DNA from 4 places in the Paenibacillus sp. sg306046 genome. Region 1 is predicted to be linked to each of the others. Evidence: riboswitches for the same ligand, from Rfam matches in the RefSeq annotation. Region 1 holds a riboswitch; each other region holds the start of a gene.

The links. Region 1 has a riboswitch for cyclic di-AMP ahead of AC6ROY_RS14395 (TrkH family potassium uptake protein). Riboswitches for the same ligand answer to the same signal wherever they lie in the genome.
Region 2: linked by a shared signal. The riboswitch ahead of AC6ROY_RS02470 (C40 family peptidase) and the one ahead of AC6ROY_RS14395 (TrkH family potassium uptake protein) in region 1 are both predicted to bind cyclic di-AMP.
Region 3: linked by a shared signal. The riboswitch ahead of AC6ROY_RS22220 (resuscitation-promoting factor) and the one ahead of AC6ROY_RS14395 (TrkH family potassium uptake protein) in region 1 are both predicted to bind cyclic di-AMP.
Region 4: linked by a shared signal. The riboswitch ahead of AC6ROY_RS21940 (stalk domain-containing protein) and the one ahead of AC6ROY_RS14395 (TrkH family potassium uptake protein) in region 1 are both predicted to bind cyclic di-AMP.

What each region holds. Positions count from the first base shown of each region.
Region 1 is NZ_JCAMRT010000012.1:154,957-159,792, forward strand. It holds gene AC6ROY_RS14385 (RelB antitoxin-like protein) at 1-165, shown strand, start outside; gene AC6ROY_RS14390 (CPBP family intramembrane glutamic endopeptidase) at 497-2,122, opposite strand; cyclic di-AMP (ydaO/yuaA leader) riboswitch at 2,411-2,583, shown strand; gene AC6ROY_RS14395 (TrkH family potassium uptake protein) at 2,651-4,027, shown strand; gene AC6ROY_RS14400 (potassium channel family protein) at 4,043-4,705, shown strand; gene AC6ROY_RS14405 (LysR family transcriptional regulator) at 4,735-4,836, opposite strand, start outside.
Region 2 is NZ_JCAMRT010000002.1:103,060-107,895, forward strand. It holds gene AC6ROY_RS02460 (GTP-binding protein) at 1-1,190, shown strand, start outside; gene rpmG (50S ribosomal protein L33) at 1,187-1,336, shown strand; cyclic di-AMP (ydaO/yuaA leader) riboswitch at 1,546-1,687, shown strand; gene AC6ROY_RS02470 (C40 family peptidase) at 1,688-2,572, shown strand; gene AC6ROY_RS02475 (glycoside hydrolase family 88/105 protein) at 2,904-3,944, shown strand; gene AC6ROY_RS02480 (ABC transporter substrate-binding protein) at 4,044-4,688, opposite strand; gene AC6ROY_RS02485 (helix-turn-helix domain-containing protein) at 4,660-4,836, opposite strand, start outside.
Region 3 is NZ_JCAMRT010000028.1:49,473-54,308, reverse strand. It holds gene AC6ROY_RS22230 (HD domain-containing protein) at 1-1,090, shown strand, start outside; gene AC6ROY_RS22225 (TatD family hydrolase) at 1,143-1,910, shown strand; cyclic di-AMP (ydaO/yuaA leader) riboswitch at 2,147-2,326, shown strand; gene AC6ROY_RS22220 (resuscitation-promoting factor) at 2,653-3,744, shown strand; gene rnmV (ribonuclease M5) at 3,856-4,416, shown strand; gene rsmA (16S rRNA (adenine(1518)-N(6)/adenine(1519)-N(6))-dimethyltransferase RsmA) at 4,413-4,836, shown strand, end outside.
Region 4 is NZ_JCAMRT010000027.1:58,290-63,125, reverse strand. It holds gene AC6ROY_RS21955 (AAA family ATPase) at 1-39, opposite strand, end outside; gene AC6ROY_RS21950 (DoxX family protein) at 318-878, opposite strand; gene AC6ROY_RS21945 (polysaccharide deacetylase family protein) at 984-1,796, opposite strand; gene AC6ROY_RS21940 (stalk domain-containing protein) at 1,991-2,830, opposite strand; cyclic di-AMP (ydaO/yuaA leader) riboswitch at 2,834-2,994, opposite strand; gene AC6ROY_RS21935 (DUF6483 family protein) at 3,115-3,822, shown strand; purine riboswitch at 3,955-4,056, shown strand; gene purE (5-(carboxyamino)imidazole ribonucleotide mutase) at 4,232-4,717, shown strand; gene purK (5-(carboxyamino)imidazole ribonucleotide synthase) at 4,714-4,836, shown strand, end outside.

The DNA.
Region 1 (4,836 bases):
ACAGACTATATCGCAGACTACCCGAAGTATTTTCATGCCCCCAATACGAAGGTTCATGCGCCATATATCGTTCGTGTCTTGCTTGAAGACGACATTGAATCCGTTACACGCTTGTTACACGGATATTATGCCAAGTTGGAGAGACCAAGAGCGTTGGCTCAATAAGAATGGTTATACCAGGTCAAAGAGACTGGCGGAGATAAAATATACGAAAAGACAGAACCAGACGGGACCATTCGAAGAACCGTAGTATCTAAGGGGACAGGCGACATCGGAAAAGGGTTGCTGGAAAGAATTATAAAGAAGCAACTCGGTATTATCCGAGATGAGTATAACCGTCTGAAATAGTAGAGGGATCTTGCCAGTGCGAAGTGTCTTTATGTGAATACCCGAATCAACGGTCAGCAGCGCTGCCGATGGCTCGGGTTGTTTGCGATGCGTCTTGCCGCTGAGCCAGCGGCCAGGCTGCCGCTGAGCCAGCAGCGTGGCGCTTGCTTTAAGGAAGCCGCGCTACGGGCAGCGACGGCGGGCGGCGCAGCCGTCCGTGCAGCTTGCTGAGCAGCAAGCCGACAGCCGCCGGGACAAGGAAATACGCGAAGCCTGTGGCCGCTTGCAGCGTGTTCCCGTCGTATACCAGCGACAGTCCCATCAAAATGCTGTCCATCGACGCATGGGCGAAGACGGCCGTCAGAAAGCCGTAACGGAGAAACACATACCCGAAGATGACGCCGATCACGGTGACTTCGATCAGCCGTGTATACACCGGATAAATCGGGTATTGCGTGTGGCTCATCGCCCAGATGACGCTGGGGATCAAGACGGCTACAGCCGGGCTGCGGGTCAACCGCAGCAACAGCGATACGCCGAGCAGCCGGTAAATTGCCTCCTCCGAAATGGCTGCCGACCAGGCAAGCAGCGGGAACAGCGCCGGCTGCCTCATGTTGTAGACGGAGTCGGACGGATCATTCACCGCCCACACGTCGAATACGGCCGAGGCGGACACAAACAGCATCTGCTGGACGCCGAGTATAAACAGGCCTATGACATAGCCGTCCTGCATGGATTGCTTGGCTTGCGCGCCAAAGTCGTCGTCCCTCCAGACCGGCCATGGACGTTTGCCGCTGTTTTGCATCAGCCGGCCGCCCGCGAGCATCGCGAAATACGTCGAGACGGCCATCAGCGTGACATAAATGTTGATGATCCATAAATAAAGGATAGCGTTAAGATCTGACGGGCCGCTTCCATGAGTCGTGCGGAACGCAGGCAGCATATTGAAATTGTTCAGTACGTACAAGGCGAGAAAAACAAGCGCGAGCACAAGCCCGCGGGTAAACGTAATTTGCCGCCGCTGACGGATGACGATAAAGAGCGCGGCCAGCGCCATAGCCAGCGAAGCAAGCAAGCTGATGCGGGTCAGCAAGCCGGACATGTCATCCTGCTGCTCCTGCCAGCTCAGGAAGCTGTCCGGCGGCGGAAATACCGGGCGGAAGGCGATGACCTTCCCGCCAGCGATTTGCAGCTGCAGCTCCAGCGGCGCTTCGCCGATTCGCTCCGTTTTGCTGACGAAGACAAGCACCGCTTCGCCCGCCGGGTTGCTCCTGTTACGCTGCGTGAAGCCTGCTAGGTCGAAGCCCATGTCGCGCACCGCTTGCTCGGCGGCAGCCTCCGGGCTGCTTTCCAGCGTTGGCAGCGTTTCGGTGCGGGCAGTGGGCGCTTTGTATGCGCTGAAGCTCAGCAAGCTGCCGGTCGTGAAATTTACGCCCGCATAATACGTCGCTGCGCCATCCTGAATTTCCACCTCGTAAAAATCGAGCGGGAAGCGCGCCGCGAATCGGGCTTGGTATTCCTCAGCCAGCTTCGCCTGCTGCAAGTATCCGCTGCGCGACATCGACGACTGGAACAGCGTATGGGCGGTGTACGTCTGCGACAGGCCGAAGCGGCGGTCGATGAAGGCGGCGGCCGCCTCCACGGCGGCCTGCTTGCTGATTGCAGGACCGGCCGGCGGTTTCGCGTTTTCGGAGGGACGCTTGTCGAACAACGGAGCGGCATAGGACAAGCCGAAATAAAGCAGCAGCCCGATAAGGGCGAGCAGCAGCGGGGGGCGGTGCTGAAAGGTTGGCATGGCGCACTCCTTGTCCGGTTCAAAATTAGGCCGAGTCCGGCACAGACTCATCATGTAGCCGTTGCTGGTGGGCCTGATCAGCCTGCATTTGTATTGTATTCGCAGCACAGCTCATCCATGCTTGCTGATAATTGTATGATAACACGCGTAAGAACCGGAAAAAACAAGCGAGCGCAAGCGCCGACCGTATGGGATCGCTTACATATACTGCGGACTCGCTTTATTCGCGTACAAAGGGGAAAAACAGCTTTGTACTTCTGTTCAAACCCGCTTATAATTCATATGAATTGAATCGCAAAGCCGAATTTCAAAGATGCCGCTTTTGCATCGCGCATTGAAAACGGGGGAACCATGAAACTTGGGGTGAATTCCGTGCCCGGCCGTCAGGCTGCGGGGCATGGATAGGGTGCCTGTACATCCGAATCCGACAGCTAACCTCGTAGGCTTGTATGCAGGAACCTTGTACACAGCACTGGGTTTCCCGTGCTTTTTTTGTTGTTCACAAACGGTAATGAGGTGCCCCATGAGATGAAAAAAAACGCTCACGCCGTGAAAAAATTCGAACTGACGCCGCCGCAAATTCTTGTAGCCGGCTTTGCCGCGATCGTCTTGCTGGGTACGGTGCTGCTTATGCTGCCTGTCTCGGCGGCCGACGGCAATCCGACGCCGCTGCTTGATGCGTTGTTTACGGCAACCTCGGCGACCTGTGTCACCGGACTTGTCGTGGTGGATACCGGGCTGCACTGGTCGTTGTTCGGCAAAGTGGTCATCGCCGTGCTGATCCAGGTCGGAGGTCTCGGCTTTATGACGATGTCAACCTTGTTTGCATTTATGCTTAAGAAGCGGATTTCGCTCAAGGAGCGGCTGATCCTGCAGGAAGCGATGAATCAGGGCAGCATGGAAGGCATCATACGTCTGATTCGCAAGGTGCTGATTTATTCGCTGACGATCGAAGTGGCGGCCGCGGTCGTGCTGGCGATCCGTTGGTCGTTTGACCTCGGACTGGTCCGGGGGATCGGCTACGGTGTGTTTCACGCCATTTCGTTTTTTAATAATGCGGGCTTTGATTTATTCGGCCCGGTGACGGGACCGTTTTCCGGTTTGACTGCATACGCCGCTGATGTCACGGTAAATGTCGTGTCGATGGCGCTTATTGTGCTGGGAGGACTCGGGTTTGTCGTGTTGTCGGATTTGCTGGAGCTGAGGAAAAGGTCGTTCAGGCAAAAGCATAAGCTGTCGCTGCACTCCAAGGTGGTGCTGTCGGCAAGCGGTCTGCTGATCGCGCTTGGCGCCGTCGTCATTTTTATGTTCGAATATTCCAATACGCGAACGCTTGGGCCACTCGGCTGGGACGGCAAGCTGCTGGCCTCCTTCTTTCAATCCGTATCGCCGCGGACCGCTGGCGCCAATACCGTCGATATAGCCGGGCTGCGCCAGGCGACCCAGTTTTTCATCATCATTCTGATGTTTATTGGAGCTTCGCCCGGCTCAACGGGCGGCGGAGTGAAGACGACGACGTTTACAGTGCTTGTCGGAGCCATGATGGCGATGATTCGGGGCAAGGAGGACATCGTGTTATTCCGGTACCGTCTCGGCAAAGACCGGATTTTGAAGGCGATCACGCTGACGATGCTGGCGTTGTTTCTGGTGATGACGGTGACGATGCTGCTGTCGACGACGGAGGATCACAGCTTCCTGATGATTTTGTTCGAGGTTGTCTCGGCATTCGGCACGGTCGGGCTCAGTATGGGACTGACGCCCGAGCTGTCAAGCTTCGGCAAGGTGCTGATTGCGTTTACGATGTTTGCCGGCCGTCTGGGATTGCTGACGCTTGCTTATGCGCTCACGCCCAAAGCCGAGAAAGAGCTGTACAGATACCCGGAAGGGAAAATCACCATCGGATAGGGGAAAAGACACAGGATGAAACGCAGTCAATATGCAGTCATCGGTTTGGGCCGATTCGGCTCCAGTTTGGCCAAAGAGCTGATCAAGCTTGGCTATGAGGTTATGGGCATTGATAAGGATGAGGAAGCGGTTGAGGCGCTGAGTGATGAGCTAACCCATGTAGTCGTAGCCGATTCGACGGACGAGGACGTGATTCGGTCGCTAGGTCTGCGTAACTTTGACTGTGTGGTTGTGTCCATCGGCGACGATATCCAGGCGAGCATTTTAACGACGATTTTGCTCAAGGATACCGGGACGAAGATGGTCGTAGCCAAAGCGCTGTCCGAGCTGCATGGCAAGGTGCTGGACAAGATCGGCGTCGATCGCGTCATTTTCCCGGAACGCGATATGGGCGTTCGGGTGGCGCATCAGCTCGTTTCGCCGAACTTGCTCGATTATATCGAGCTGTCCAGCGAATATACGATTGCCGAGCTGACCGTGCCGCGCTGTCTGAACGGGCGGACGCTCAAGGATCTCGACACGCGGGCCAAATACGGCTGCAGCATCGTTGCTATTAATAAGAAGGAAGGCGTCATTATCGCCCCGACGGCGACCGATTCGGTGGAGGAGAAGGACGTGATGGTCATCATCGGCACAAATGATCAGATCGACCACTTCGAGAAGGCCGTTATCCGCTAAGCGGGGCCGGCGCGCTTTTGCCGCCGGATTCAGCCTGAACCGGGCGTCGCCCGCTGCCGCTGCTGGCAGTGCTTGACCGCCAGCTCAATAAACAGCCGAATCGGCGGCTCCAGGGCGGCCTCCTCCGTATA
Region 2 (4,836 bases), on a different contig from region 1:
CGGTGCTGAGCGGCTATCTGGGAGCGGGCAAGACGACAATTCTCAATCACGTGCTACATAACCGCGACGGGTTGAAGGTAGCGGTAATCGTGAATGATTTGAGCGAGGTGAATATAGATGCCGGGCTGATTCGCGACGGAGGGGGCTTGTCCCGCACCAGTGAAACGCTTGTCGAGATGTCCAACGGCTGTATTTGCTGTACGCTGCGGGAGGACTTGCTGCGCGAGGTCGAGCGACTGGCCAAAGCCGACCGCTTTGATTATGTGCTGATCGAATCGACCGGAGTTGGCGAGCCGTTGCCGGTTGCGCAAACCTTTACGTATGTGAATGAGGAGAGCGGCATTGACCTGTCCCAATATTGCCGGCTTGATACGATGGTGACCGTCGTCGATGCGTATCGGTTCTGGCATGACTATGCCTCCGGCGAAACGCTGCTGGAGCGCGGCGAGGCGGTCGGCGAGGACGATACGCGAGATGTGGTGGACTTGCTGATTGATCAGATCGAATTTTGCGACGTCCTGATTCTGAATAAATGCGACAAGGTCGATGCGGACGAGCTGGATGAGCTGGAGGCGGTGCTGCGCAAGCTGCAGCCTCGCGCCCGTCTGATCCGGGCTGAGCAGGGCGTTGTGCAGCCGTCGGACATTTTAAACACCGGGCTGTTTGATTTTGAAGCCGTGAGCGCATCGGCCGGTTGGATGCAGGAGCTGGAGAAGCCGGAGCATACGCCGGAAACGGAGGAATACGGGATCACCTCCTTTGTCTACGAGCGGGTCAAGCCGTTTCATCCGCAGCGCCTGATGGGCTGGATGGTGGAATGGCCCGCCGAGGTCGTCCGGGCCAAAGGGATGGCATGGCTCGCCAGCCGCAACGAGATGGGACAAAGCCTCAGTCAGGCCGGACCGTCGATTCAATTTGGCCCGGCGGGCTACTGGGTTGCGGCGCTGCCGGAGGCGGAACGGGTGAGCCTGCTGCAGGAGGACCCCGAGCTGGCGAAGTCGTGGCATCCGGTATATGGGGATCGGATCAACAAGCTGGTGCTGATCGGGATCGGCATGGATCGAGAAGCGATTACCGCAACGCTGGATGCGGCGCTGCTGACGGACGAAGAGCTGGGGCAGCCTTGGAGCCGGTTTGCAGACCCGTTCCCAGGAGCCGTTGCGGAGCTGGGGGAGGTGAATGCAAGATGAGAGTTGTTGTGACGTTGGCTTGCACCGAGACGGGCGACCGCAATTATACGACGAGCAAGAACAAAAAAACACATCCAGGCCGGATGGAGCTTAAAAAGTATTGCCCTCGCCTCAAACGTGTGACCTTGCACCGCGAGACGAGATAGGGTTGTCGGCACAAGGGGGCCCTGCAGGATAGGTCGCAGGTTAGTTGAACTTTACCGTACGGGCCTCTATAATGGGACTTGCATGAATAAGCCCTGTATGCAAGCGGGAAAGCGTGGGAATTCCTGATCTTGAATGGGAGCCTGCGGCAATGTGCCTGCTGCATATCGAGCTTATTTCTGTGTCCAAACCTTGCTGCCGCACAGCAAGCAACATTAAACGGCCGAATCCAGCTCAGCAGAAGGGCTGGTACGGGGGATGATTTACTTGGGGTGAATGCTTGCGCCAGCGAGCTAGGGAGCGACCTCTTCCGAATCCGTCAACTAACCTCGAAGGCTACAGGAGGAATACGTTTGAACCGTTTTTACAAAACGCTTGTTTTCTCATGCGCACTGACGGCTGCCGGGCTCGTCTCCGGCTATGCCGCTACGTCGGCGCATGCCGCTTCAACGGAAGTCAAGGTGCAGGTCAATGACAGTCTGGTTAACTTTCCGGATGCGCAGCCGTTTATTGACACGGCCAATACGCTGCAAATTCCGCTGCGCCTGCTGGTCGAAAACCTCGGCTACAAGCTGGAGTGGAGCAAGGAGGCCGATCGGGTCAAGGTGACGCTGACGAGCGACAAGCAAACCATCCAGCTGCAAACGGGAGACAAGCAAGCGATCGTCAACGGCAAACCGGTAGCCATGGATACGCCGGCCCGATTTGAGCAGGGGCGCGTGTTTCTGCCGCTGCGGTTTGTGTCGGAAACGTTCGGCTACCGTGTTCAGTGGGATGCGAGCAACCGGATCGCCATCATTAATGAAGACGGCAACTACCATGCGCCAGCCTGGTATAAGTCAGCCAATCCAGCCCCGGCTGCGGCTGCCCCTCCGGCGCCGTCGCTTATTCAAACGGCTGCGCAATATGTGGGCACCCCTTACGTGTATGGCGGACAAACGCTGAATGGCTTCGATTGCTCGGGATTTGTCGGCTACATTTTTCAACAGAAGGGCGTTTCGCTGCCCCGTACCTCTGCCGACATGTATGCGGATCTTGATCAAACGGTGACGGACCTGCAGGAAGGCGATCTGGTCTTTTTCGCTGAAAAAAACAAAGTGTTTCACGTCGGCATTTATGCAGGGAACGGCCAGTTTATTTCCTCCGTGTCCTCGGCGGGCGTTTCCTTCGCCAGCTTGACGGGCGGCTATTGGGGCAAACGGTATGTGGGAGCCAAGCGGGTTGCAGCCGGCGCCTGACCCCCTGAACATTGTCCGGCCTGGCCTTTTGAAATGGATGACGATTGCTTTTCGAACAAACATACACCGTCCCCGGCTTTCGCAGCCGGAGGACTGCCTGAACCCGCCTGATGGCGGGTTTATTTTAGGTTTACCCGGCTGGCAGCTTGCTTAAACGAAGCGACAACTGGCAATGGACAAGCAGCAGAGGGCAACGAAAACGACCGGGCGCAAGGAACAGGCCATTGAACGTATGACAGGAGTGGGAAAAGTTGTTGTATATTTGCGACTCATCTGAACGCGTCGCCGCTCATACATATAGTGTAGCCTTTGAACCAGGGAGGACGACGCAATGGTCAAGCTCGCAGAGCATGAACAATGGCGGCAAACCGCCGAACGGGTGTACGCGTATATGCTGGCCGATCACCGGGGGAACTGGGGACTTGATATTCATCATTGGGATTGGGTACCGGGGGTTGGCGTCATTGCGATGCTGGCTTATTACGAGCAGCTTGGGGAGCCGCACATTCTGGACACGCTGATTCGATGGACCACGGACCATTTGCAGCAGGCGGAAGCAAACAAGGTGATCAACTCGATGGCGCCGTTTGCCATTTTCCCTGAGCTGTACCGTCATACAGGGGACCCTGTGCTGCTGCAGACGGCTAGGCGGGTGGCGGATTGGATGATCCATGAGGCGCCACGGACAAGGGAGGGCGCATGGGAGCACACGGTGACGGAGGACGTGAGCTTTCCGGAGCAGGTGTGGGCCGATACGGTATTTATGGCGGGGCTGTTTATGGCCCGGATGGGACGGCTGACGGGAGACCCGACTTATATCGCCGAGGCGCTGCGCCAGCTGGAGCTGCACCTGGAGCTGCTGCAGGACCCGGACACCGGGGTGCTGTTTCACGGCTGGAACTGCAGCGAGCGCCATTTTATGTCCGGAGCAAGATGGACGCGCGCCAACGCCTGGATTGCGGTTGCGACGCCGATGATGGTCGGGGAGCTTGCCCCGATTCCCGCTGCGGTGACAGCACGCTACACAAGGCTGATGCAGGGGCTGATTCGCTTCCAGCAGGCGGATGGGCTGTGGGCGACGGTGATGGACCGGGCCGACTTTTACCCGGAAACGTCCGGCAGCGCAGGCATCGCCTGCGGCATCCTGAAGGCGGTCAAGCTGAATATGCTGGACCCGGGATGTCTGGAGGCGGCTGATCGGGCGCTGTCGGCGGTGCTGACGAAGGCGCTGCCCTCGGGAGAGGTAACCGGCGTATCCGGCGGGACGCCGGTGATGGAGACCGTGGAGGCTTATCAGGAAATCGCGCAGTACCCGACGTTGTACGGGCAAGGTCTTGTGCTGATGCTGCTGGCCGAGCAGCTCGGCCGCTAACCTAAAACACATGCTTCGGAGCCAGTGCCGGAGCATGTGTTTTTTACATTGAGGAAAGGCGATAGCACCGGCCTGACAAACACGCCGCCCGTGCTTGCTTTAGCGGGCGACGGCGCTCAAGGCGAGAAGCTCATTTACGATCTGCGCTCTGCCCTGCGGGGACCAGCTGAGCATCGCCCAGTTGGAGGTAAACCGGGTCCGGCTGCGGGAAACCGCGAGGCTGGCGTGCCATTCGGGCGTTGTTTGCAGCTGCCGCCATACCGAAGCATTTGGCGTTCCGGCTTCCGGCTCAAAAATAAACAGATAATCGGTTCCAAGGTCCTGGTATTGGTCAGGCGAAAACTCCAAATTCATCAAACTCGGATGCACATAATAGCCGGGCCGCAGCCCGAGCTGCTCGCACAGCAATTCATTTAACGGATGGTTGCGCAAGCCTTGAATCCGGATCAGCCGGTTGACGACCCGCATCACGGTGACCGTCTCGCTGCCGAAGCTGCGCTGCAGCAGCGTTCGCGCGCGCCTGAGCCTGTTGTCCAGACTGCGGAAGTGCAGCTCCGCTTTCCGTTCCCGGCCGACAGCTTCGGCCAGCCTCTGGTGGACAAGCCGCCAGTTCATCGTCTGGGAAGGAATCAAAAAGACGGGAGCGATCCGGCTCAGCTGCTCTTCAAAGCCATGGTGCCGCTCATCGCACAAAATCAGGTCCGGTCGGGCTTGCTCAAGCTTGGTGATCGCTTCGGCCAGCAAATTCTGCTGCTCCTGCGGGCTGGCGATTCGCTGCCGCCACTTCTTTGACTGAATAAGCCTGGCTTGCCAGCATATGCTGGACCTGGCGCAGTCGGTAACGGTTCACATATTCAACGGGCGATACGCCAAGTATTTTTTTAAATTCCCG
Region 3 (4,836 bases), on a different contig from region 1:
GTATGAGGTGACTCGTAAAATTATCTCGCAGTTCGAGCGCAACCAGTATGAGGATTGGCCGAAGGAAGAAAGGCTGCTGTGCCTGTGCGCGGCTTTGCTGCATGATGTGGGACACGGCCCGTTTTCCCATTCCATCGAAAAAACGTTCGGCGCGCATCACGAGGAATGGTCCTGCCGCATAGTTCTCGGCGATACCGAGGTCAATGAGGTGCTGCGCCGCGTGTCCCCGACCTTCCCGCAGGAGGTTGCCGGTGTCATCGCCAAGACGTATCGCCGTGAAATTGTCGTCAGCCTCGTATCCAGTCAACTGGATGCAGACCGAATGGATTATTTATTGCGTGACGCCTATTTCACGGGAGTGAATTACGGCACATTTGATCTGGAGCGAATCTTGCGGGTTATGCGCCCGTACCAGGGACATATTGTGGTCAAGGACAGCGGCATGCACGCGGTTGAAGATTACCTGATGTCGAGATATCAGATGTATTGGCAGGTTTACTTCCATCCGGTAACCCGCAGCGCCGAGGTTGTGCTGCATAAAATTTTTCAAAGAGCGAGACATTTGTATGAGGAGGGCTTTGCCTTCCGCTCGCTGCTGTCGCCGATGCCGGCCTTGTTTGAGCGCAAGCTGACCTGCAACGATTATTACTTGCTCGACGAGGCATTTATGCAGACGACGCTGATGCAGTGGACACTGGAGCAGGACGAAGTGCTGGCAGACCTGTGCAGCCGGTTCCTGCAGCGGCGCTTGTTCAAGTATGTGACGCTGGAGAGGTTGGATGTGGACGTGCTGGAGCGGCTGCGGGAGCAGTTGACGGCGGCAGGCATTGATCCGGTTTACTACCTTGAGGTGGATTTTCCTTCGGACCAGTCTTACGATGTATACCGGCCGGGAGAGCAGGATGAGAAGCTACCCATTTTGTTGCTTGATTCGCATGACCAGCTGACGGAAATCTCACATAAATCAGAAATTGTCCGTTCGATCAGCGGCATCCAGATGGGAAAATACCATCTTTATTACCCTCAGGAGCTGCTGGTGAAACAGCGGCTTCACCTGGATCGCGACTTGCGGGAGCTGCTGCAGCTATAACCTGGTCTTAATTCCTTCTATATAATAAGCAGACAACACAAAGGAGATTGTTATGTTAATCGACACCCATGCGCACCTGAATGCCCCTGAATTCGATGAAGACCGACATGAAGTGATTGCCCGCGCGCAGGAAAACGGAATTCGTCGAATTGTGAATATCGGCTTCAACCGTGAAACGATTCCGACTTCGCTGGCGCTTGCGGAACAGTATGCATTTATTTATTCGACAGTTGGCTGGCATCCGACGGACGCCAAGGATATGACGGATGACGATCTGGTCTGGCTTGAATCGCTGTGCGCTCATGAGAAGGTTGTGGCAATTGGCGAAATCGGACTCGATTATTACTGGGATACGTCGCCCAAGGATGTTCAGGATCGCGTGTTTCGTGAACAAATCAGGCTGGCGCGCCGGGTAGGACTGCCGATTGCGATTCATAACCGCGATGCGCACCATGATGTGGTGCAGACGCTGCAGGAGGAACGGGCTGCCGAGGTCGGCGGCGTCATGCATTGTTACTCCGGCAGCTGGGAGACGGCCAAGCTTTGTCTGGATATGAACTTCTATATTTCGTTCGGCGGACCGGTTACGTTCAAAAACGCCCGGCAGCCGAAGGAGGTGCTCGCTCAGGTGCCGCTTGAACGGCTGCTGATCGAAACGGACGCGCCTTACTTGACGCCGCATCCGTATCGGGGCAAACGTAACGAGTCTGCTTATGTGCGGCTGGTAGCTGAAGCGGCAGCGGAAATTAAAGGGATTTCTATGGAGGAATTGGCGGAGATTACGACGCAGAACGCGATGAGACTTTTTAAGATTTCGTAGCCAAGAGAGAGGAAGAAAGCGTATCCAAAAATGGAGATACGAATCGCGATTCAAGAAAATTGAAGATAATCCGTTAAAAAACTGCGTCACAACGAGAAATAGATGGATTTTACTTCTAAAAAAGCTCTAATAATGCCGAATTCGAATCAAATTCGCTCTTTTTTTCGAAGTTTGTATACTTTACAAGTTCAGCCTCGGCGTCGTACACTCAATAATAACTTCATACGATCACACTTTTTCCAACATCGCTGAGTTTCCGCAAGGGAAACGGGGGAACCACATCACGGCGGTCGGATTACGACACCGGGATGTTTTTTTAAGGGGTGAATCCTCGGGCACATCATTGTGCCGGAGGTAGGGCGACTCTCAAGTCCGAATCCGTCAGCTAACCTCGTAAGCGTCTAGAGAGAGGTAACGATTGTCGTGTGCTTAACTTTTCATTTGGGTCAAATGAAAAAAGTCACGGGAAGGTTCCTCTTCTCCGCGACTTTTTTGTGTTTCCCCGTAGATGGGATAAATGTCCAAGCACGTTCGTAACGATGCGCCCGAAGGGGGGACGTAGCAGGCAAGTGGCGGCTCTGATGACAGCGGAAGAAACGTTGGGAATTGCATTCCAAACAATTTACCATAGTCGCGTCAGACTCTAATCATGCATAACACTCAAAATGGCGAGGCTTTAAGGAGGACCGAACAAGTGGGAGCTGGAACAACTGAGCAAACCCATGAAAGACGATCATCCAGCATGACCTTCGCGTTGCGATGGAAGCATGGAAACTTGCGTATGATCACGTTAAGCGTTTTGACTTCATTCGCTATGACTTTCATGTTCTTAATGATGTTGCACGGTACGGCTGTCAAGCGCGTATCGCTTGTTGTTGACGGACAGGAGCGCACGTTCCAAACCCGTGGAGAGCAGCTGCAACAAATTCTGGATGAGCAAGGGATCGCGGTTGCCGATCACGATCGGCTGTCGCATGAACGGGATTCGAAGATCAAGTCGGGGGACCGGATTACCGTTACTCGCACGACACCGGTACAGCTTACGGTGGACGGGGAGACGAAGACGGCGTATACGGTCGGCAAGACGGTAGCCAGTGCGCTGCAGGAGCTGGATGTGACGCTTGGCGAACTGGATAAGGTTGTGCCTGCGCTGGACAGTGAAATTAGTGCGCAGAGCGCGGTGAAAGTGGTCCGCGTGAAGAAGGAAGAAGGCGAGCTGCATGAAGCGATCGCGTATGAAACGGTCAAGCAGGATGACGCCAAGCTGTTGAAGGGCAAGGAGCAGGTCGTTCAAGAGGGTCAGGAAGGTTTGAAGATCAAGAAAACCGAGAAGCTGTTTGAGGATGGCGTACTGGTCTCGGAAGAAGTGATTGGCGAAGCTGTACAAACGCAAAGCAAAAAACGTATTGTCGCTGTAGGCACCAAAAGCCCGGTTGTCGCGTTGTCAGCCTCCTCGCCGACGGTGGAGGAACTGACGAAAAACGGAGTGAATTTCGGTTATAAGCAAGTGATTAAAAATGTTACGCTGACCGCGTATTCCGCTGGTAAGGAATCGACGGGCAAGGATGCAAGCCATCCGCAATATGGCGTAACGTCTTCGGGTGCGAAGGTAACGGAAGGTCGCACGATTGCAGTCGATCCTAAAGTAATCCCGATCGGCTGGTGGGTCTATATCGACGGGATCGGCTTCCGCCGGGCTGAAGATACGGGCAGCGCCGTAAAAGGGAACAAGATTGACGTCTTCTTCCAAAGTGATAGCTATGCCGACAAATTTGGCGTTAAACGCGGATATACGGTATATATCATCGGACCGAAGAAGCCGTCTGCTGATTAGGAACATGCAATTCGGGAAGACTGGTAGTCCATATAGATTAACGGATCAAGAAGAGGCGCTTACCGCCCTCTTCTTTTTCCATGTGTACGAATTCGGAAAGGAGCATCGAGCTTGATCAAGGAAATTATCGTAGTCGAAGGCAAGGACGATACAGTCGCCATCAAACGTGCGGTCGAAGCGGAAACGATCGAAACCGGCGGCTCGGCGATCAATGACAGCATTATCCGGCGCATCCGGCTGGCGCAGGAGCGCCGGGGCGTCATCATCTTCACCGATCCGGATCATGCGGGAGAACGAATCCGTAAAATTATCGCGCGCGCGGTTCCTGGCGCCAAGCATGCGTTTCTGACCCAGCAGGCCGCAACAAGCAAGGGAGATATCGGAGTCGAAAACGCCTCCGTGGAGGCGATCCGGTCTGCGCTCGCCAACGTGCGAACCGATTGTCCTGAAGCGGCGTCGGAGATCGCGTGGGACGACCTGCTGGAAGCCGGGCTGATCGTGCATCCTCAGGCTGCGGCCAGACGGCTGGCGATGGGCAACCGGCTCGGCATCGGGTATTGCAACGGCAAGCAGTTCTACAACCGCTGCCGAATGTTTCAAATTTCGCGCGCGGAATTCGACGAGGCCCGGCGTGAGCTGGAGCAGGAAGCACAGAAGGAGGCGGAATCATGAGCCAGCAGTCCAACTTTCCGTCCGGACAAGCGGCCGGCGACATTGCATCGCCCAAGCGGACGAAGGAATTGATGCAGAAGTACGGGTTCACTTTGAAGAAAAGCCTGGGACAAAATTTTCTCATTGACCAAAATGTGCTGAACCGGATTGTATCGGCGGCTGAGCTGGATGCTACGAAAGGGGCGCTTGAGATCGGCCCCGGGATCGGAGCATTAACCCAGCAGCTGGCCAAGCAGGCGTCCAAGGTTGTGGCCGTCGAGATTGACCAGCGTCTTCTTCCGATGCTGGAGGAAACGCTGGCCCCGTATCCGCATGCGTCCGTCGTACATGGCGATGTGCTGAAGGTTGACTTGCAAGCTTTATTTGCCGAGCATTTCCAAGCCGTGGACAAGGTGAGCGTTGTCGCCAATCTGCCTTATT
Region 4 (4,836 bases), on a different contig from region 1:
CACGCTGCGAAGATAAGGGGAATGTTCGAATAAAGCCATGAGTACCGTCCTTTCTGCCTAACCGTATTAATGTGTATTTTATGTGCATTCGTGTGCTTGCAGTGCTTCAGAAATAGTTACTTTGTTATTGTAGCACGAGCATACGTTCGGAACAACTCAATAAAATATCCCCCTTCCTGGCGAAAAGAAGGAGGACTTTTGGCTTGCAGCGCAAAGGCGGAAGCTTGGAGCAGCGATGCAGGAGATGGATCATGCTCCCGTGAGCTGTAGATTCATGGCTAATGAGCTGTGCGCTCCCGCGAGCTGTGGGCTCATGCTTAATGAGCTGTACGCTCCAGCGGGTTGCCGCCGATTGGTTTGCCTGTGGCTCCCCGATCATTTTTGTGGAAGGCGGCCCGGAACAGTTTTTTCAGGAAAGGCAGGATGTAATAGTCGGCTCCGAATTTACCAGCATTAGCTCCAGCGACAAGGATGACAATACCAAGCATGGCCATCCAAGGGTTTGTGCTGATTGTGCCAGCGAACATAAACATGAAGTTCATCAGCAGTCCGAAAAACATTGCGGCTGTTGTCAGAGCGCCAAGGATGAGGCCGAGTCCGACCAGAAATTCACCAAGCGGGATCAGGAAGTTGAAAATCTTGGCATTCGGCAAAGCAAAGGTTTCGATAAAAGCAGTGTAGGTCGGATAAATCAATTCCTTCGTTGTTTTGTCGGCTACCGGGTTGGCGACGGCATTTTTCAAAAATCCGCCTGCGTTAAACGGCGTTGCTGCGGTCAGCTTTTCCCAACCGTGGATCATCCAGTCAAAGCCAAGGTACAATCTGAGGAAGGTCAGCAATACGGCAGCGTATCGGTTTTCTCTGAGCCAGTTCATCATGTGAATCATCTCCTTTGTTTATCTGACTTCAGTATAAGCTTGCCGCGCAATAAAATAAGTGAAAAAAATCACAAACAAATATCTTTTTCAATTGCTTATGGAAAATCAGTGCTGGCGTGTGCGCGCAATCAGGTCTGAAACGGTCACAAACTGGTAGCCGCGGGCCTTCAGATCGGGCAAAATGACACGAAGAGCGGCCACGGTTTGACTGCAGTCTCCTTCGAGATCGTGAAACAGGATGATGTCCCCGTTATGCACATTGCCGAGCACCTGCTGTACAATTTTATCCGCACCCGGCTTGCGCCAATCCTTCGTGTCCTGGTACCAGGACCACATGACGACGGTCAGCTTGTCTTCTTTCATCGAGCTCAGCAGTTGATCGTTATAGAAGCCGCCGGGAGGACGGAATACGTGAGGCATCTGCTCGGTAATATCAAAAATCACTTCCTGCGTATGGCGAATTTCACGGACGAGCCGGTCAGGCGGATAGTTTTTCAAATAATGATGGTCGAAAGTATGGTTGGCAATTTCATGCCCTTCATTAACTTCACGAATTGCGATCGCCGGGTACATTTGAACCCGTTTGCCAAGCACGAAGAAAGTCCCCTTGGCTTCATAAGCATGCAGCAGGTCGAGAATTTGCGGCGTATACAGCGGATTTGGCCCGTCGTCGAACGTGAGGGCGATCAGCTTCTGGTCCGTTTCCACCTTCCAGACGACCTCTTCCTGGCCAGGCACCCTGGTTGTTGCCCCATAAGCCGTTGCCTGAGCAGCCGCAGCCGCTGTGAGCGAGCGAGTCTCCGGCGCGCCCGGCGGTCCGGCTTCCACTGGAGAAGGGACGGCGAGCAGACAGCCGCTAAGCAGCAGCAACGTTCCCCGATAGGCGATCCGTGTCGTTATGCTTTGACAAATTCCCACCTGCATCACTCCCCATAGCTTGTCAGCTGTTAGTGTCCGATGAAGGGAGCCGTAATATGCAGCTTGTCGAATGGATAATACCGGAGGCGGCGAGTTCCGGCCAGACTGCGGATCAAGGTCAAGTTGTCCCCCCATAAACAAAAAACAGCGATCCGAGGATCGCTGTGCGGCTGCTTCTCTCTGTCTGGCAGGGATCAGGAAGCGAGGATGTACACCTTGACCTGCTGAATGCCAAAGGTCATCGCCTGCTGGCGGCTTTGGGGGAGAAAGATATCGATTTTGTTGCCTTTAATCGCGCTGCCGGTATCGCTTGCTATGGCATACATGCCTCCGACCGGCAACCCGTCATGGGAATAACCTTCCACATAAACCTTGCTGCCAAGCGGAATGACGTTCGGATCGACGGCAATCGTACCCAGCTTCAGATGGTTGCCCATATAGTCAAGGTTGTAGCCGCCATTTTCGGCAGGACTTGCCGTATAGGCAGAGGCTTTAGCCTCAATAACTTTGGAGTAGTTCATAGCGATAGCCATCGTCTGAGGGCGGTACCAGGCCGGAGCATGATATTGACCGTCTGTTGACAAAATGGCGATCCGGTTTTGTCCGTCCCATTGGATATGGGTACCGAACGTATCGGCCAGCAGACGAAACGGCAAGTACACACGGCCATCTACGATGGAGGCAGGTGTGTCCAGCGCAGCCGTCTGTTCGTTGATCTTGGCTTGGCGATCGCCGGTCGTCAGTGTTAGCTTTTCCTCGGCATTGCTGACGGTAAGTGCGATCTGCGAACCGACCTTCTGCCATTGAATATCGAAGCCTAGCTTGTCAGCCATGGCCCGAACCGGCACCTGCAGCTTGGAATTGCTGTCAACCAACGGCTGTGAATCAGGGAATTGCATGAGCTGGTCATTCAACTGCACCTTGATATCGGTGTCTGCATGATTGACCTCAGCCTGAGCGGGCGTGGAAGCGGCCAGCGATGCAGGCAGCAAAAATAAGCTTGCCAGCAGCACGGTGTTCAAAAATTTATTCAACTGTTTTCCCTCCTGTCGAGCCTCCGAGGTTAGTTGTCGGGTTCGGGAAGAGGATTTTCCCTAAGCTCGATTCGGCAGCAAGGCTGCTGGAATCGTCTATTCACCCCATGTGATGCGTCCCCCGTACGTTCAGAACAAACTGTTCGATTCGGCTTTTAAGACTTTACCATAGCGCTTCCAGCCCTTCAATGCATAAATCCATCCAGCTTTCCCAGCAGGATTACCGTGTCCGGCAATCGGATGATACAATAGACAGAAGAAAGCAATCGAAGAGGAGGGCTGATATGTATAAACGAGACTATATTATGCGGCTTATCGAGCAGACGGCAAAGGTGATCGGGCAGGTCATGCACATGCGGGGCCGGGCGCTTCAGGAACGGATGGACATTTTACATCAGGCGATGAAGCGGCTGGTCGGTCTGGATACCCGGCTGCTGCAGGCGCTTGCGGTCCGTGATTTGCTGGAGCTTATTTCCCAGGGGGGGCGGCCTGATGTCGGCAAAGCGCTGGCTATGAGCGATATGATGCTGGCCCGCGGCGCATTGCTGCAGGAAGCGGGGCAGTCCGGTCAGGCCGCCCAGGAGGCGGCCAGATGGGCGGAACTGCTGCTGCTTGTGCGCGCCGATGAAGAGGATCGCACGATGCAGGCGGAAATCGACACGCGGATCGAAGCGGCGCTGGCGCTTGTAGGCCGCAGTCCGCTGGGCCAGGAGGCGCTTGATCTGCTGATCCCTTATTATGAAGAAACAGGCCGGTTCGCTAAAGCGGAGGATGCGCTGTTTCACCGTTTGTCCGCAGATGAAGGCTTGCAGCGGGCAGATCGTGCGGATTCCGATCGGCTGGATGTACTGGAACGCGGACTGATGATGTATGCCAGATGGGCCGAGCTGGAGGGGCATCAGCTGGCCGCCGGGGGGCTGACTGCCGAAGAAGTGGAGCAAAGTCAGCGCGAACTCGTAGAAATGAAAAATAGTGCTGTTAATAACCGGTAATTGGTTCCATTCGGTGTCAAGAAATACGAACTATATTTGCTCGGTATTTATCGAATGTTCGTGTTTTTGAGTTGACATGGCATGTTAATCCCTGCTAAACTGAGAGAGCAGAAAACAAGGCCTGCCGCAGGCTGGTCATAAGTTGAATAGTCTCGTATAACATCGGGAATACGGCCCGAAAGTTTCTACCCGAAAACCTTAAATTTTTGGACTACGAGTAAGCGTTGAATCAGAGGTCGGCACAAGTTGTGCTTGGCCTTAACTTGCGCTTAGGGATGTTTCTCGTCGTCCTTCCGATAGCTGGTATGTTGTTGCCGGTTATCCGAGGACGCTTTTTAGATTATAGAAGATATAAGGAAGTAACTTACACTCAACGCCGCCTGACAGTTAGCGGCATACGGAGGTTAACATGGCTGTGCAAGTTGGCGTAATTATGGGAAGCCAGTCGGATTGGGAAACGATGAAGCATGCGTGTGATATTTTGGATGAGCTGGGCGTGGCCTACGAGAAGCGGGTCGTGTCGGCTCACCGTACGCCTGATCTGATGTTTGAATACGCTGAAACCGCGATCGAGCGCGGTCTCAAGCTGATTATCGCCGGAGCCGGCGGCGCCGCTCACCTGCCGGGTATGGTTGCGGCGAAGACGGTGCTGCCGGTCATTGGCGTGCCTGTGAAATCTTCAACGATGAGCGGACTGGATTCCTTGTATTCGATCGTGCAGATGCCTGGCGGGGTGCCGGTAGGCACGATGGCGATCGGGCAAGCGGGTGCGACCAATGCAGGGCTGTATGCGGCGCAAATTTTGGCGGCATTTGACCCTGAGCTGCAGCGGAAGCTGACCGAGCGGCGCGAGCGGATTGCACAGACGGTCATCGAGAAGAGCGTGCTGGCATGAGTCTGAATGCGGGACAGGAAACGCGGGCTTATGACGCGGCCAAGGTGATTGCGCCGGGCGGAACGATCGGCGTGCTCGGCGGCGGACAGCTGGGCCGGATGCTGGCGCTGGCCGGCAGC